DNA from 3 places in the Gordonia sp. WA4-43 genome. Region 2 is predicted to be linked to each of the others. Evidence: predicted binding sites of a transcription regulator. Region 2 holds the regulator's gene; each other region holds the start of a gene.
The links. Region 2 encodes LexA, which represses DNA repair genes until DNA is damaged. Its sites were predicted from a motif close to CGAACANNTGTTCG; they were not measured.
Positions count from the first base shown of each region.

Region 1 (3,743 bases), 1.5 Mb from region 2:
CACGGAAGCGATCGCGCGGATGCTCGCCGACGGGCTGTTCACCGATCAGGGCCGTCCGCCGAAGCCGTTGCTCGGCATGGAGGTCGAACTGAACCTTGTCGACGAGGCCATGCAGCCGGCGATGGCGAACGCCGCCGTCCTCGAGGCGATCGCCGATCCGGACTATCAGACCGAACTCGGCCAGTTCAACATCGAGATCAACGTCTCGCCGCGACCGTTCACGACCGACGACACGATCTCGCTCGAGCAGGCGCTGCGGACGTCCCTCAACCGGGCCGAGCAGCGGGCCGCACAGACGTCGAGCCACCTGGTCATGATCGGCATGTTGCCGACGCTGAAGTCCGAACACTTCGCGCACCACTGGATCTCGGCGAACCCACGCTACGACCTGCTGAACGAGCAGATCTTCGCCGCCCGCGGCGAGGACCTCGAGATCGACATCACCGGTGTCCCGCTGACCGATGGGCACCACACCGAGCACCTGCGCACCTCGACCGATTCGATCCTGCCCGAGGCGGCCTGCACCTCACTACAGCTGCACCTGCGGGTCGCGCCGGAAGACTTCGCTTCGCACTGGAATGCGGCACAGGCCATCGCCGGGGTGCAGGTCGCCCTGGCCGGGAACTCGCCGTTCCTCGCCGAGACCGCGTTGTGGCACGAGAGCCGCATCCCGGTCTTCGAGCAGGCCACCGACACCCGGCCGCTGGAGCTGAAGAACCAGGGTGTCCGGCCGCGAGTGTGGTTCGGGGAGCGATGGATCAACACGATCTTCGACCTCTTCGAGGAGAACACGCGCTACTTCCCCGCACTCCTTCCCGTCTGCACCGACACCGACCCGCTCGCCGAACTCGACGACGGACGCATCCCGACCCTCGACGAACTGCGTCTGCACAACGGGACCGTGTACCGCTGGAACCGTCCGGTCTACGACATCCACGAGGGACAGGCCCACCTGCGCGTCGAGAACCGCGTGCTGCCCGCCGGTCCCACGGTCGTCGACACGATGGCCAACGCCGCGTTCTACTACGGCGTCGTCCGGGGCCTCGTCGAATCCGATCGGCCGCTGTGGTCGCGGATGTCGTTCAACGCCGCCGCCGAGAACCTGCAGTCCGGCGCCCGAACCGGCATGGAATCGCAGCTCTACTGGCCCGACGTCGGCTGGGTGCGGCCCGACGAACTCGTCCTGCGCCGGCTGCTCGTGCTCGCCGAGGACGGACTGCAGAGGTTCGGCGTCTCCGACAAGGCCCGCAAGCGCTACCTGTCGGTCATCGAGGGCCGGTGCATCTCCCGCCAGACGGGATCGGTCTGGCAACGCCAGGCGGTCGCGGCCCGCGAACGCGCGGGCGAGAGCCGGACACAGGCGCTGCACGGGATGCTCCGCGACTACGTCACCCAGATGCACGAGGGCGAGCCGGTGCACACCTGGGAGGTCTGACACCCGCCTCGGCGCTCGTCGACGGACCTGCTTTAATGGAAACAATTTCCATTAAGGAGGCTCCGTTGAAGGTCCGTGCATCCATCCGGTCGTTGAAGAACCAACCCGGTTCACAAGTGGTCAAGCGCAAGGGGCGCATCTACGTGATCAACAAGGGCAACCCCAGATTCAAGGCGCGCCAGGGCTGATCGCCGTCGGCGGCGTCTCTCGACGCCGCCGACTACCTCGAATCCACGATCGTCGGTTTCGTCGACACCGCGCTCGCCGCCCAGAACGCAGTCGTCGCCGCCGAATCCCTGGAATTCGGAACGGTGTTCGTCGGGTCGATCCGCAACCACCCACTGGCGGTGGCCGACGAACTCGGCCTACCCGACCATGCGGTCGCGACCTTCGGCCCGGCGATCGGACGACCCGATCCGACCGAGCCCGCGGGCATCAAACCCCTCCTGCCCCAAGCGGCGGTTCTCCAGCACGAGACCTACGACGCCGAGTCTGCGGACTCCCACGTCGAGGCCTACGACGAGGTCCTGTCCGGTTACAACCGTCGGTATGGTCTCGAGGGAGACTGGAGCACAAGGGTTCTCGCTCGTCTCGCCCATGCCGAGTCGTTACACGGCCGGGAGCGACTGCGTGCGCAGCTCGACGCACGCGGGCTGCCGTCGTGGTGATCGTGTTCGCTTGACCCAACCGACAACCCTCATCGCCCCGCCGAATCCTACCGGTCGCCACCGACAAGCTCCCGCAACACTATGAATCTGATTCACATTGTCGGGCAATTGTTTTCGTGGCCAGACCTGCCGAACTCGTGTACACTCGAACGTACGTACATTCGCAGCACCGGCTCTCGGGGGGAGGTGACCGTCATGCCCAGCACCACACCACTCGCCGACCACGGCGCGCCCGCGTCCCGCGCGGCCGAACTCGTCGCCGAACTACACGCGAACCTCGACGAACTACAGACCGTCGACTTGTCCTCCTGCACCGACGAAGAACTGATTGACGTCGCCTCTGCCACCGAACGCGCCATCGCGCGTCTGACCGTCGCCGGTGACCGGCAGATCGATCAGGCCGTGGCCCGCGACCTGCCCCGCAAGGCCGGCTGCCGCACCCTCATGCAGTTCATGACGCACCGGCTACGAGTGTCGAACCCGATGCGCCGCCGTAAGCAGATGGACGCCACCACCCACCGGACCAGCCTCGGCGGCGAGGTACTCCCACCCGAATACCCCTGCCTCGCCGAAGCTTTCGCACAAGGCGCGGTCGGCACCGCGCACGTGCAGGCCACCCTCGACGTCCTCGACCGCATCCCCGGCACCATCGACCACGATGTACAGGTCGCCGCCGAACGACAGATGGCCGAAATCGCCGAAGCCCACACCCCCGCCGACATCACCCAACTCGGCGCCCGCCTGCTCGCCCACCTCGACCCCGACGGCACACTGTCCGACGACACCGACCAGAAACGACGCCGCGGCCTGTGGATCGGCCGGCAACGCGCCGACGGCACCGCCAAAATCTCCGGCACCCTCACCCCCGCACTCGCCGCCCGGCTCACCATGATGTTCGCCGTCTGGGGCAAACCCGGACTCAACAACCCCGACGACCCGGCCTCGCCCAGCGGGCCGGCCGGCACCGCCGACCCCGACGCCCTGACCGCCGCAGCCGACCGCGACGGACGCACCCTCGCACAGACCAATCACGACGCCCTCGACGCCGCACTCGCCGCCGGCTTCGCCGACGGAACACTCGGCACCTCGCACCGAGGCCTGCCCGTCCAACTGATCATCAAAGCCGACCTCTCCGACCTGATCCGCGAAGCCGGACTCGCGACCACCGCCACCGGCACCCTGCTGCCCATCCGGGACCTGATCGCGATGGCCGGCGAGGTCCAGCCATGGTTGGCGATCTTCAAAGACGCCACCACCGTCCCCCTGCACTTCGGGCGCGCCAAACGTCTGGCCACCCGCGAACAACGCCTCGTCTCCTTCGCCCGCCCCGCCGGGGAAGTGTGCTCGGCACCCGGCTGCGACCAGCCCGCCACCCACATCGAGCTTCATCACGCCGAACGAGACTGGGCCAAAGGCGGTCTCACCGACATCGACGACCTCGCCCCAGCCTGCCCGCGACACAACCGCATGGTCGGCGACCAGCCCGGCCAATACACAACCCGCATCGCCCGATCCGGACCCGACGAAGGCCGCTGCGCCTGGCGACTCAACGCCGAACCCGGCGCGCCACCCAACCCCGAACACATCAACCGCCGACCCGACATACCCAAGCGGTTGCAGGCCCACCTGGAACAGGTTCG
Region 1 is NZ_CP084736.1:4,287,878-4,291,620, reverse strand. Features, by position in the region: gene LEL84_RS19485 (hypothetical protein) at 1-1,435, shown strand, start outside; gene ykgO (type B 50S ribosomal protein L36) at 1,501-1,623, shown strand; gene LEL84_RS19475 (nitroreductase family protein) at 1,672-2,103, shown strand; gene LEL84_RS19470 (HNH endonuclease signature motif containing protein) at 2,299-3,743, shown strand, end outside.
Region 1: the regulator LexA is predicted to act here: its motif matches at 2,254-2,267, upstream of LEL84_RS19470 (HNH endonuclease signature motif containing protein).

Region 2 (3,743 bases):
CCAGGCCGGGGTGGCCGCCGTCGATCGCGTCGTCGAACGGTGGGCCCAGCGCCTCGAACAGGTACCCGAGCACCGGCGGGCGGTGGTCGACGACGAAGCGCAGTGGCTCGTCGAGGAGTTGCGCGTGGGGCTGTTCGCCCAGCGTCTCGGTACCGCGTTCCCGGTGTCGGAGAAACGGGTCCTACGAGCTCTGGACCGGCTCGGCTGACACGGGTTCGGCGAGCGCGCTCCCGGAACCCGATGCCGCCTTCAGGTCGTCGATCTCACGCTGGAAGTCCTCCACCGAGTCGAACGACCGGTACACCGAGGCGAAGCGCAGATACGCCACCTCGTCGAGATCGCGGAGCGGGCCCAGGATGGCGAGTCCGACCTCGTTGCTGGGGATCTCGGCCGATCCACTGGCGCGCACCGTGTCCTCGACCTGCTGGGCGAGTTGCGCGAGCGCGTCCTCGGCGACGTGGCGGCCCTGACAGGCTCGCCGCACGCCGCGCATGACCTTCTCCCGGCTGAATGGTTCGGTCACGCCGTTGCGTTTGACCACCGCGAGCACGGCGCTCTCCACGGTCGAGAACCGGCGACCGCACTCCACACAGGAGCGACGGCGGCGGATGGCCTGCCCTTCATCTGCGACACGCGAGTCGATGACCTTGGTGTCGTCGTTCTTGCAGAAGGGGCAGCGCATCGTGTCCTCACGCAGGTCGCGGGACGCTGGAACGCACCCGAAGCGTGCGCCCCGCCGCTTGTCGGCCGGCCCCTGTGACATCGAGGATACCGCCCAGCCTCAGCGGTACCGGGGGGTGAGCAGGGGCTGGCCCACCTGCAGCGCGCTCGACCCCAGATCGTTCATCGCGACGATCTCGTCGATCACGACCTCGCGCGGCATCTCGGGTGCCACCCGGCCGGCGATCGAGCTGAGCGAGTCCCCCGAGCGCACGTGGACGACCTCGGCACTCACGGCGGACGGGGTCAGCGAGTCCGAGTAGTTCTGGCCCACGACACCGAACACCCACACGACGAACGCCAGCCCGACGCCGGCGAGGAGCGCGACCGCGGTGCGGCGGCGGCGACGGAACACCGCCGCGTCGGGTCCGACCGGGCCACGCCCGCGCACCCCGACCGGAGAGCCACAGTGGGTGCCGCCGACCCGCGGGGTCACCGGCGACGCACCCCGCGGTCGGGTGCCGGCCGGCCGGTTGTCTACCGGGCGGCCGCCGTCGGACAGCGGGGCGCGCGTCCGGACCCCATCGGCGCGGTCGGTGGGGGGCCGGACAGCGTCGGGACGGTCGGTGCGGACGGGAGCGACGAGAGTGGCGGTGCGCATGGTGCCCTCCGGTGTTCGGGTGTCTGGGATCGTGCGGGGTGTGACGGTCGGTGTTCGAACATCGATCAGATGTTCGATGCACTGATGTTCGAATTTGTAGCACGACGTCCCGACAAAGTCTCGCGACACATCGAACAAATGTTTGAGGTGCCGGTCGCACTCGGCTAGGCTCGGACCCGGTGCAAGCCATCTACCAGCACGTTCCGAAGACGAGAGGAACCGAACATGAGTGACACCGGCGATAGGCGCGGCCGAGCGCGGGGCGCCGACGACGAGGCCCCGTTCGACGCCGCCGCCGCCGAGGCCTCACTCACCCCGCGACAGGCCGGGGTCCTGGAGGTGATCCGCCGCTCGGTGCGCGAGCGCGGTTATCCGCCGACCATCCGGGAGATCGGCGACGAGGTCGGCCTGGCCTCGACGTCGTCGGTGGCCCATCAGTTGCGGACGCTGGAACGCAAGGGGCTGCTCAAGCGCGACGCGAACCGTCCCCGTGCGGTCAACATCGCCCCGAGTGACACCCCGTCGCCGGACACCCCGTCGGCCGGTCAGCTGCCCGAGCCGACCTTCGTGCCGGTTCTCGGCCGAATCGCGGCCGGCGGTCCGATCCTGGCCGAGGAGGCCGTCGAGGACGTCTTCCCGCTGCCCCGTGAGCTGGTCGGCGAGGGATCTCTCTTCCTGTTGCGCGTCGTCGGCGAGTCGATGATCGACGCCGCGATCTGCGACGGCGACTGGGTCGTGGTCCGGCAGCAGAACGTCGCCGACAACGGCGACATCGTCGCGGCCATGATCGACGGCGAGGCCACCGTGAAGACCTTCAAGCGTCAGGGCCCCAACGTCTGGCTCATGCCGCACAACGAACTGTTCGATCCGATCCCGGGCAACGATGCCGTCATCCTCGGCAAGGTCGTCACCGTGATGCGGCGAGTCTGACCTCTCCACCGACCGAACCGTCGAGCACCGCCGCGGCAGCCTCGCGCGCCGCGGCGGGATCCGAGGTGGCCAGGGCAGCCTCGGCGGCGGCCCGGCAGTCCGGTGCGGACACCTCGCCGAGCCGGGCCCCCACGGCCGCGGCAGCAGCCGGCGCGCTGGACAGCGAGGTGACCCCGAGACCGACGAGCACGCAGGCGAGGTTCGGATCGGCGGCGGCCTCGCCGCACACCCCGACCGGCTTTCCCTGACGTGCACCCGCTGCCGCGACACCCGCGATGAGGCTCAACACGGCCGGTTGCCACGGGTCGGTCAGTCCGGCGAGATCGGCCGACATCCGGTCGGCCGCCATCGTGTACTGGGTCAGATCGTTGGTGCCGATGGATACGAAGTCCACCTCGGCGAGGACGGCTTCGGCCAGGATCGCCGCCGCGGGCACCTCGATCATCACCCCGGCGACCAGACCACGGCCGCGGACCTCGGCGGCGAAGGTGCGCGCCTCCGCCGGCGAGGCGATCATCGGCGCCATGACCCACGGCGCGACGGCCGACCCCGACGCGGCCTGCGCGATCGCGTCGAGCTGATGCGCGCGGATCTCGGGGTGCGCCAGCGCGATCCGATCGCCCCGCACGCCGAGCGCTGGGTTCGATTCGTCGGGATGGGTCACGAACCGGAGCGGTTTGTCGGACCCGGCGTCGAGGGTGCGGATGACCACCTTCTGCCCGTCGAACGCATCGAGCACCTCCCGGTAGATCGCGGCCTGCTCGTCCACCGACGGTTCGTCGGCACGCTCGAGGAACGCGAGTTCGGTGCGGAAGAGCCCGACGCCCTCGACGGGGTACCCGGCCGCGGCGCGTGCCGACGATCCGTCGGCGACGTTGGCGAGCACCGCCACGGCCACCCCGTCGGCGGTCTGCCCCGGACCGGTCCAGCCGGCGACGAGTGCGGCATGCCGCCGATCCTCGTCGACGCGAGCCCGGGCCGCCTCCGCATCGGGCTCCACCTCGATTCGCCCGGTGCTGCCGTCGACGAGAATGGTTGTGCCGGGCTCGATCTCGTCCAGGTCGGCCACCGCCACCACGCACGGGATCCCCAGCTGGCGCGCGATGATCGCGGTGTGGCTGGTCGGTCCGCCGAGGCGGGTGACGAGGGCGATGGTGCTCGTGGGGTCGAGGCCCGCGGTGTCGGCGGGCGCGAGGTCGTCGGCGAGCAGGACCGACGGCACCTCCGGAGTGGGCACACCAGGTTCGGGTAGGCCGAGCAGTTCGGCGAGGACCCGGTCGCGCACGTCGTTGAGATCGGTGACCCGCTCGGCCATCAGTCCGCCGAGCTTGGTGAACACCGCCGCGAACTGTTCGGTGGCCGCGACGGCAGCGGCCTCGGCGGGGGCGCCCTTGCCGATGAGCGCGGTCGCGGCACCGATCCAGCCGCGGTCCTCGGCCAGGCCCGCCGTCGCGGCGAGCACCTCGGCCGTCACCCCGGTGTTCTGCGACGC
Region 2 is NZ_CP084736.1:311,426-315,168, reverse strand. Features, by position in the region: gene hrpA (ATP-dependent RNA helicase HrpA) at 1-208, shown strand, start outside; gene nrdR (transcriptional regulator NrdR) at 182-682, opposite strand; gene LEL84_RS01465 (LysM peptidoglycan-binding domain-containing protein) at 782-1,321, opposite strand; gene lexA (transcriptional repressor LexA) at 1,547-2,251, shown strand; gene LEL84_RS01455 (phosphoenolpyruvate--protein phosphotransferase) at 2,229-3,743, opposite strand, start outside.

Region 3 (3,743 bases), 270 kb from region 2:
CGATCGCCCGCGCACGCGCCTTCGGCTCGGTGAACACAGTGGTCACGATCGACAGGGCCACCGGGTTCAGCATCGAGCCACCGACCGCCTGGACGGCCCGGGCCGTGATGAGCACCTCCGGTGTCGGCGACACCGCGCAGAGCACCGACCCGGTTCCGAAAATCGCGAGGCCGACCCCGAAGATGCGTCTGCGACCAAGCCGGTCGCCGGTGGTGCCGCCGAGGATGAGCAGGCTCGCGACGACCAGCGTGTACGAGTCGACCACCCACTGGAGCTGAGACGGCGTGGCGTCGAGATCGGCACCGATCGACGGCAGCGCCACGTTGACCGCGGAGATGTCGAGGCCGACGAGGAACATGCTCAGACAGCAGACGACCAGGATGACGCATCGACGCCCGGTCGTGGACATGGAGCCAATGTAGAACGCCGACCCCGGGGCAGGCGCCGACCCGGTGAGGATCATGCCCACCGGGAACGAGACCGCGAGGCGCCGGGATCGTCGTAGTCTGGGCCCACGCGCACCGCCGAGGAGAAAGCCGAGGTCCCATGTCGAAGATCCTGGTGTTCGGACACCGCAACCCCGACACCGATGCCATCGGGGCTGCGATCGGCCTCGCCCACCTCGAAGCCGCGCTGGGCAGCGATGTCGAGGCCGTCGCCCTGGGCCGGCCGAGTCTCGAAACCGCCTTCGCCTTGGACCATTTCGGACTCGACGCACCGCGCGTCATCGAAACGGCCGCGCCGGCGGAGGTCATGCTCGTCGACCACAACGAGCGCCAGCAGAGCGTCGCCGACATCACCGACGTGACCGTCCTGAAAGTCATCGACCACCATCGGATCGCCAATTTCGAGACGGCTGCGCCGCTGTACATGCGCGTCGAACCGGTCGGATGCACCTGCACGATCCTCACCCGGATGTATGCGGAGAACGGGGTCGAGATCCCGCGCCCAGAGGCGGGCATCATGCTGTCGGCGATCATCTCCGACACCCTGTTGTTCAACTCCCCCACCTGCACCGACGCTGACCGTGCCGCCGCCGCGGAGCTCGCCGCGATCGCGGGCGTCGACGTCGACGAGTACGGCGACGCGCTTCTACGGGCCGGGACCGCGCTCGGCGACGAGCCGGTGTCGGCGATCATCGGACGGGACTCCAAGAGCTTCGAAATGGGGCCGAAGACGGTGCGGGTCTCGCAGATCACCACGGTCGACTCCGCCGAGGTGCTCGCACGCCGCGACGAGTTCCTGACGGCGATGGCCGCCGAGAAGGAGGCAGCCGGCTACGACCTCTACCTCCTGCTCATCACCGATGTGATCAAGGCCGACTCGGATCTGCTGGTGGTCGGCGAACCCGCCTCGGCGGTCGAACAGGCACTCGGGGTCACCGTGGCGGACGGCCATGCCTTCGGCAAAGGCGTCGTCTCGCGCAAGAAGCAGATCGTCCCGCAGTTGACCGAAGTGCTGGACGTCTGAGCGGTCTCTGGCCTCCCCGCGCACATCCGCTGTCGAGAGAGGACTCGTAACAACATAATTCGAGGACAACGCAAACAGGCGCCCCCCATCTACCACACAGCACCGACAAGTTGTCCCGACGAATACCGTTGCACAACAGAAACTTTCGGGTTGCGAGATGCCGGCTGTGGTGTAAACTCGAACGTACATTCGCAGCTACGGTACTTGGGGGGTGGCCATGTCTGACGGATCAGCGACGCCGCAGCCGCGTGCCGTCGAGTTGATTGCCGACCTCCACCGCATCGTGGACGAGTTGCAGACGGTCAACCTGGGGCCGTGCACCGATGCCGAGTTGGCCGAAGTGGCAGCCGATACCGAGAAAGCGATCGCACGGTTGACTGTTGCCGGTGACCGGCAGATCGATCAGGTCGAGGCCCGCGACCTGCCCCGCAAAGCCGGGTGCCGAACACTCATGCAGTACATGACCCACCGGCTACGAGTGTCGAACCCGATGCGACGCCGTAAGCAAATGGACGCCACCGCGACCCGCACCAGCCTCGGCGGCGACATACTGGAACCCGAAAACCCGACCCTGGCTGAGGCTTTCGCCGCAGGAGCGGTCGGTTCCGCGCACGTGCAGGCCGCCCTCGATGTCCTCGACCAGATTCCCCACGGAATCGACCACGACGTGAAAGTCGCGGCCGAGCGACAGATGGCCGAGATCGCCACCGACCACACACCCGCCGACATCACCCAACTCGGTGCCCGGCTGCTGGCACACCTCGATCCCGACGGCACATTGGCTGATGACACCGACCAGAAACGACGCCGCAACCTGTGGATCGGTCGGCAACGCGCCGATGGCACCGCCAAGATCTCGGGCACCCTCACCCCCGAACTCGCCGCCCGGTTGACGATGATGTTCGCGGTCTGGGGTAAACCCGGACTCAACAACCCCGACGACCCCCACTCACCGTCCGGACCCGCCGGGACCGCTGACCCCGACGCCCTGACCACCGCAGCCGACCGTGACAGCCGTACTCCCGCGCAGATCAATCACGACGCGCTCGACGCCGCCCTGGCCGCAGGTTTCGCCGACGGGACCCTTGGAAAGTCGCACCGCGGATTGCCCGTGCAACTGATCGTCAAAGCCGACCTCAACGACCTCATCCGCGAAGCCGGACTCGCGACCACCGCCACCGGCACCGTGCTGCCCATCCCGGACCTGATCGCGATGGCCGGTGAGGTCCAACCGTGGTTGGCGATCTTCAAAAACGCCACCGCCGTCCCGCTGCACTTCGGGCGCGGGAAACGACTCGCCACCCGCGAACAACGCCTCGTCTCCTTCGCCCGCCCCGACGGCGAGGTGTGCTCGACGCCCGGGTGTGATCAGCCCGCCACCCACGTCGAGCTTCATCACGCCCAGAAGGACTGGGCCAAGGGTGGTCTCACCGACATCGACGACCTCGCCCCAGCCTGTCCCCGTCATAACCGCATGGTCGGTGACCAACCCGGGCAGTACACCACCCGCATCGCCCGGTCCGGACCCGACGAAGGCCGCTGCCTCTGGCGACTCAACGCCGAACCCGGCGCACCACCCAACCCCGAACGCCTCAACCGCCGACCCGACATACCCCGGCGATTCACACAACACCTGAACACCGTGCGCGAACAGATCCACGGACCACCAACGCGGTCCGGTGATCACGCGCGCCCGAACAACCGGCACCACGACGACGCGCGTCGCTCATGGTCGAGAACCAGCCACGTCATCGACGTGAGACCAACCCGACCCGGCCAACGACAGCTCCAACCCTCCCTCGTCGAAGCATTCCTAGCCGAGCTCCTCGCACGCAACTGACTGCGCTGCTACGCAAGAGGACCCGTCGTAGCTCGCCGACCTCGACGTGCTCCTTCGTCGCTTGCTCGGCCCGGCGGCTATCGCTCCTCATACCTCAGTGTCTGCGGCGGCTGGTGAGTAGCTTGGCGCGTCGAGACGTTCCGCATTCTTCGGATCGTCTAGCTGCCCACGCCCTCCCCGTGCCGGCCCGCACCGCCGGCGAATCTGCTTGCGCCGGCCAGGGTGTCGGTGGCGAGCGAGACCATGCCGTGTCGGAGTTCGTTGGCGATGGCCGCGTCCGTGTCCAGGCCGTCCTGCTCGAGGACCGACAGCCGGTCCTGGCGCATGCACGTCTGCGGGAACGCGGCGATCTCCGTGGCCAGCGCGATCGCGGCCGGTAGCGCGGTCCCGGACGGGACGACGCGATTGGCGAGCCCGATCGACAGGGCCTCAC
Region 3 is NZ_CP084736.1:579,385-583,127, reverse strand. Features, by position in the region: gene LEL84_RS02740 (MFS transporter) at 1-409, opposite strand, end outside; gene LEL84_RS02735 (manganese-dependent inorganic pyrophosphatase) at 547-1,470, shown strand; gene LEL84_RS02730 (HNH endonuclease signature motif containing protein) at 1,688-3,310, shown strand; gene LEL84_RS02725 (crotonase/enoyl-CoA hydratase family protein) at 3,469-3,743, opposite strand, start outside.
Region 3: the regulator LexA is predicted to act here: its motif matches at 1,649-1,662, upstream of LEL84_RS02730 (HNH endonuclease signature motif containing protein).